2 regions of the Dietzia sp. ANT_WB102 genome follow, and region 1 is predicted to be linked to the other one. Evidence: riboswitches for the same ligand, from Rfam matches in the RefSeq annotation. Region 1 holds a riboswitch; the other holds the start of a gene.

Region 1 (3,242 bases):
TGTGCGACCAGCCGGCCGCCCGGTCGAAGCGCGTCCCAGCACTGTTCCAGCAGGCCGGGTGCGGTGCCGCCCCCGCCGATGAACACGGCGTCGGGCCGGGGAAGACCGTCGAGAGCCTGGGGCACCCGGCCGTGGACGACGACCAGCGAAGGCACGCCGAGGGCGGCGGCGTTGCGCTCGACGCGCGCCGCCCGGTCGGGATCGGCTTCGACGGCGATGGTGCGGCACGACGGGTGGGCGCGCATCCACTCGATGCCCACCGAGCCGGCGCCGGCGCCCACGTCCCACAAGAGCTGCCCCGGAGCAGGCGCGAGGCGGGACAGCGCCGAGGCCCGCAGATCACGGCGGGTGAGCTGGCCGTCGCTGGCGAAAGCGTCGTCGGGGAGCCCGGGCGCCCACCCGAGCGGACGGGCGGCTGCGTCAGCCACGCACTCGACGGCCAGGACGTGCAGCGCAGGCGCCTCGCGGCCGGTCTCCCAGTCGCTCGCCGCGCAATCGGAGCGCGCCTCGGCGGAGCTGCCTAGATCCGAGAGCACGGTCAGCGTGCTCCCACCGAAGCCGGCTCCGGTCAGCATTGCCGCGACGTACCCCGGGGTGTGCTGGTCGGCAGAGAGTACGAGCAGCCGCCGCCCCGGCGCGAGCTCCCGCACCAGCGCACGGTGGTCGCGCACCACCGCGACGGTCTCGGCCGGCCACCGCATCCGGGCGCGCGCCAGCGCGACTGACGAGACCGCCGGGAGCACCTCCACCGCGTCCGCGCCGAGCAGGTCGATGAGGGTGGTGGCCACCCCGGCGACCAGGGGATCGCCCGAGGCCAGCGCGACGATCCGGCGTCCGGCGTACCGCTCGAGCAGTGCGGGCAACCCGGGCCGCAGCGGCCGGGGCCACTGCGTCCGCTCGGCCGTCACGTCGCCCGGCACCATCCCCAGATGCCGCTCCCCGCCGAGCAGCACGTCGGCGCCGAGGACAGCGCGACGGCGGGGCTCGTCGAGCCCCGCCCACCCGTCGCCGCCGATGCCGACGACCACCACCCGTGCGTTCATGACGCGGAACACTACCGCCGAGCCCGGACGTCCCAGCCGACAGGACGCTGGGATAACCTCGAGCTCAACACAACCGAACACCCCCACAGCACGAGGTGCCCCACGGCCGCCATACGCGGTCGGCGGGGAGAATCTGGGAAGCCGGTGAGAATCCGGCACAGGGCCCGCTACGGTAACCCGAGCCTTCCGACGCCTGAGCGTCGGTCGAGCCGGGAAGTCCGGAGACCGGCCTCGCGCTGACCAGCCTGGCAGACGAGAGCGGGAGCCCCCATGCCACTGCAATACCCGTTCAGCGCTGTCGTCGGTTCCGACGACATGGCGCTGGCCCTGACCCTCACCGCGGTATCGCCGTCGGTGGGTGGTGTCCTCATCCGCGGCGAGAAGGGCACCGCCAAGTCCACGATGGTCCGCGCCCTCGCCGGGATCCTCCCGCCGATCGAGGTCGTGTCCGGCGATCGATTCTCGTCCGCGCCGGACGACCGCGGTACCGAGACCCCGGACGGCCCGATTCCCCACGACGCACCCGTCGAGAGTCGGCCGGTTCGCCTGGTCGAGCTCCCCATCGGGGCGTCGGAGGACCGGATCGCCGGATCTCTGCACCTGGAGAAAGCGCTCAGCGAGGGCGTCACGGCGTTCGAACCCGGCCTCCTGGCGCGGGCGCACCGCGGAATCCTCTACGTCGACGAGGTCAACCTTCTGCACGACCACGTGGTGGACCAGCTCCTCGACGCCGCCGCCATGGGCCGGGTCACCGTCGAACGCGACGGCGTCTCGGTCGAGCACGCCGCACGGTTCGTGCTGGTGGGCACGATGAACCCGGAGGAGGGCGAGTTGCGGCCGCAGCTGCTCGACCGGTTCGGGCTGACCGTCGAGGTGGCCGCGCCGCGCGATCCCGAGCTGCGGGCCGAGGTGATCCGCCGCCGGGTCGCCTACGAGTCCGACCCCGCCGCGTTCATCGCCGCGTTCGCCGCCGACGAGCGCGCGCTGCGGGAGCGGATTCTCACCGCCCGCGAGCTCATCGACCTCGTGGAGCTCACGCCGTGGGCGCTGACGAAGATCGCGACGGTGTGCGCGGGTTTCGACGTGGACGGCATGCGCGCCGACATCGTCACCGCCCGCACGGCCGCCGCCCACGCCGCCTGGCAGGGCCGCGTCCGCATCACGCGCGAGGACATCCGCGCCGCCGCCCGCATGGCGCTGCCGCACCGTCGCCGCCGGGCCCCCTTCGACGCCCCGGGGCTCGATGAGGAGCTGCTCGACCGGCTCTTGGGGGACGACGACGACCCCGACCCCGACCCCCGGGACGAGACTCGGCCGGCCGACGACGCCGACCTCTCGGAGGGTGCGGACGAGTCGAGCGCCGCAGACGCCGCTGCGGCCGACAACACCCCCGCCGACGAGGACGCTCCGGCCACCGCGGGCACTCCCGATGGGGTCTCGGCGGAGCACCCAGCGCAGGGGGATTCGGGGCAGCCGGACCGTGCCGACACGGCCGACAGCACCGATGCGGGCGACGCCGACGAGGACCCGCAGGACGACACCCCGGCCGACGACGCTGGTAGCGCGACGGCCGAACCGGGCTCCCAGACCGCGAACGCCGGCGACGACAGCGCACCCGGCACGGTCGTGGCGGCCTCGGCGCCGTACCGCACGCGCCTGCTCACCGTCGCCGGGACCGGCCAGGGCGTCTCGGGGCGCCGGTCTCGGGCCGTCACGAGCAGCGGTCGGCGCACTGGCGCGGGCGGGTTCACCGGCTCCGACGTGCACCTGCCCGCCACCATCCGCGCGGCGGCGCCGTGGCAGTCGGCGCGCGGGCGTGACGGTGGCCCGGCTGGCGGCCCGGGCGGTGGTCGATTGCGTCTGACGTCCCGCGACCTGCGCTCGGCGGTCCGGGAGGGCCGCGAGTCCAACCTCGTGCTGTTCTGCGTGGACGCCTCGGGCTCCATGGCCGCGCGCACCCGCATGGAGCAGGTCAAGACGGCAATCCTCTCCCTCCTACTGGACGCCTACCGCCGGCGCGACAAGGTGGGCTTGGTGACCTTCCGCGGGTCCGGCGCGGAGATCGCCCTGCCGCCCACCTCCTCGGTCGACGTCGCCGCGACCCGTCTGGCGCAGCTCCCGGCGGGCGGCCGCACCCCACTGGCGGAGGGACTGCTCGCCACAGCCGAGGTCCTGCGCATCGAGAGTGTCCGCGATCCG
Region 2 (3,242 bases), 110 kb from region 1:
GGTCGATGCCACCATGACGATGCTGGCGGACAAGGACCTCGCCGCGTACCCACCGGTCGACGTCAACGCCGACGGGGGCCTGCCGTCGCCCGAGGCCGTCCACCTGGTGACCGAGGCCGAACGGCTCGCCTACGCCGATCGCGACGTCTACATCGCCGACCCCCGCTTCGTGCCGCCTCCCCTCGGTTCTCCCCTGACCCTGCTGCGGCCGGGCTACCTGGCCGGGCGGGCCGAACTCATCGACCCCGACCGCTCCATGGGCGAGGCCGAACCAGGTGACTTCGCGTTTGACTCCCGCGGCGTGTTCACCGGGCCCGAGCACGGCACCAGCCACATCAGCATCGTCGACGCCAATGGCGACGCCGCCGCGCTCACCACCACGGTGGAGTCTGCATTCGGCTCCTTCCAGATGGTCGACGGTTTCCTGCTCAACAACCAACTCACCGACTTCGCCGCCGAACCGCGCGACGAGGCAGGAGAACTGCAGGCCAACCGGGTCCAACCCGGCAAGCGGCCGCGCTCGTCCATGGCGCCGACGCTGGTCTTCGACGGGTCGCCCCTCAACCGTGGCGAACTGCGGGCCGTGGTGGGCTCGCCCGGCGGGTCGCGGATCATCCAGTTCGTGGTCAAGACGCTCGTCGGAATGTTCGACTGGGGGCTGGACCCGCAGCAGGCCGTGGGCGCTCCGTCCTTCGGGGCGTCGAACTCTCCCGAGACCGCGGTGGGCGGCGAGCACCCTGCCGTGGCCGGTGACGCCGCCGCGCTGACGGGCCGCCTGACCGAACTCGGTCACAAGGTCTCCACCGAGGACCAGTCCTCCGGACTCTCAGCGATCCTGCGTCAGAGCGACGGCACCCTCGTGGGCGGCGCTGATCCGCGGCGCGAGGGGGTGGTCCTGGGCGGGTGAGGCTCAGACCGGGGGCACGGGGCCCGGCGGACGGTTCCGCTGCGGGCCCGCCGCTCGGCTACCCTCAGGTGGTCCGGCTCCCGCGCCGGACACCCGTGGTACGCGGTGGAAGTCGGTGAGAATCCGGCGCTGTCCCGCAACTGTGATCCCACCTCGAGCGGGCAAGCCAGGTCGGCCGGTACTGCGGCGCCGTACGAACTGACCTCGGACGAAGGACGGTTGCGTGCCGCGGCGTCCACGTCGCAGCCGAGCTGCTTTCGTCCTCCGACTCCCGGAGGATGTCATGCACACCCCACGAACCCGCCGGCCCCGAACCCGCGCCATGCTCACCGCCGCCCTGACCACCGTCGCGCTGATCGCCTCGGCGTGCAGTGGCACTGCCGACGATGACGCAGCCCCGGCGGACCAGACCACCGCGGCGGCCGGAGAGCCTCAGGCGATCGTCTCGCTCGCCCCCACCACCACCGAGATGCTCTACGCCGTCGGCGCCGGGGAGCAGGTCGTGGCGGTCGACGAGCGCTCCGACTACCCGGAGGAAGCCCCGGTCACCGAACTGTCCGGCTACACGCCCAACCTTGAGGCGATCCTGGGATACGCACCTGACCTCGTGGTGCTCTCCGACGACAGCGGCGACATCGTGGACGGGCTCGAACGCTCCGGCGTCGAGGTGCTGCAGCTGCCGGCCGCACAGACCCTCGACGACACCTACGCGCAGCTCGAGCAGGTCGGCGCCGCCACCGGTCACATCGGCGAGGCCGCCGAACTCGTCTCGCGGATGCGAGGGGAGATCGACGACATCGTCGCGTCGGTTCCCGAGCGCGAGACCCCACTGTCGTACTTCCACGAGCTCGACGACACCTACTACACCGTCACCGACGCCACCTACATCGGCGAGGTGTACTCCCTGCTGGGGCTGACCTCCATCGCCACCGGGGACGACACCTACCCCCAGCTGTCCGAGGAGCTCATCCTCGAGGCCGACCCCGACGTCGTGTTCCTCGCCGACGGCCAGTGCTGCGGCGTCACCCCCGAGACCGTCGCCCAGCGTCCGGGCTGGGACGGACTGACAGCCGTCCGAGAAGATCGCGTCCACATGGTCGACGAGGACCTGTCCAGCCGGTGGGGCCCGCGCGTCGTGGACTTCATGCGCGAAGTCGCCGCGATCGTCGGGCAGATCCCCGTGAACCAGCCCGCCCCGTGACCCGCCCGTCGCCTCGCCACGCCCTGGTGCTGGGCGGGGCGACGCTGCTGCTGGCGGTGGCCGTCCTGCTGGGCACGCTCATCGGCCCGGCCGGGCTCACCCCGGGCGGCGTGGTGCTCGAGTTGGTCGACCGGTTACCACTGGTCGACGTGGACTCCGGGTTCACCGCCCGCCAGCAGGTCATCCTGTGGGAGATCCGTATCCCGCGCGTGGTGCTCGGCGCGATCGTCGGCGCGATGTTGGCGATCGCCGGCGCCACCTACCAGGGCGTGTTCCGCAACCCGCTCGCCGACCCGTACCTGCTGGGCGTGTCCAGCGGGGCGGGGCTGGGCGCGACCCTGGCCATCGTCGTGGGCGGCGCGATGGGATCGGCGATGGTGCCGCCCGCTGCCTTCGCCGGCGGCATGATCGCGGTACTGGCCACCTACACCTTGGGCCGCAGCGTCGGCGGCGGGCGCAGCGAGGTCGTCATCATTCTCGCCGGCGTCGCGGTGGCGGCGTTCGCCAGCGCTGTCCAGACGTTCTTTATGCAACGTCATGACGACACGCTGCGGCAGGTGTACTCGTGGATGCTCGGTCGAGTCTCGACCAGCGGCTGGACCGACGTGCGGACGGTGCTGCCCTATGTGATCGTGTCAGTGGCGGTGATGGCCCTGTTTCGGCGCACCCTCGACGTCATGGCGGTCGGTGACGCGGAGGCCGCGACCCTCGGGATCGCCCCGGCACGAGTGCGGCTGGTGCTCATCAGCGTGGCCACGCTCGGCACGGCAGCGGTGGTCTCGGTGTCCGGCCTCATCGGGTTCGTGGGCATCGTCATCCCCCACGCCGTGCGCATGCTCATCGGGCCGGGCCACCGGCTGCTGCTGCCGGTGTCGCTACTCACCGGAGCGGCCTTCCTCATCCTGGCTGACGTCGTCGCCCGCACCGCGACGAGCCCGGCCGAGTTGCCCATTGGCGTGGTCACCGCGGCGATCGGCGCTCCGTTCTTCCTCATCGTCCTGCGTCGCAGCCGGGGGCACATATGACCACCACCCCGCGGTCGCCCTACGCCCTGACCTGCCGCGACCTCCACGTCACGCGGGACCGCACGGCCATCCTCCACGGCATCGACCTGAGCGTCGACGCCGGATCCTG

The links. Region 1 has a riboswitch for cobalamin ahead of FQ137_RS03430 (VWA domain-containing protein). Riboswitches for the same ligand answer to the same signal wherever they lie in the genome.
Region 2: another riboswitch for cobalamin. It lies ahead of FQ137_RS03925 (ABC transporter substrate-binding protein); the one in region 1 lies ahead of FQ137_RS03430 (VWA domain-containing protein).

Annotation. Positions count from the first base shown of each region.
Region 1 is NZ_VOBA01000001.1:760,699-763,940, reverse strand. Features, by position in the region: gene cbiT (precorrin-6Y C5,15-methyltransferase (decarboxylating) subunit CbiT) at 1-1,043, opposite strand, end outside; cobalamin riboswitch at 1,120-1,292, shown strand; gene FQ137_RS03430 (VWA domain-containing protein) at 1,314-3,242, shown strand, end outside.
Region 2 is NZ_VOBA01000001.1:866,442-869,683, reverse strand. Features, by position in the region: gene ggt (gamma-glutamyltransferase) at 1-907, shown strand, start outside; cobalamin riboswitch at 966-1,101, shown strand; gene FQ137_RS03925 (ABC transporter substrate-binding protein) at 1,191-2,108, shown strand; gene FQ137_RS03920 (iron ABC transporter permease) at 2,105-3,133, shown strand; gene FQ137_RS03915 (ABC transporter ATP-binding protein) at 3,130-3,242, shown strand, end outside.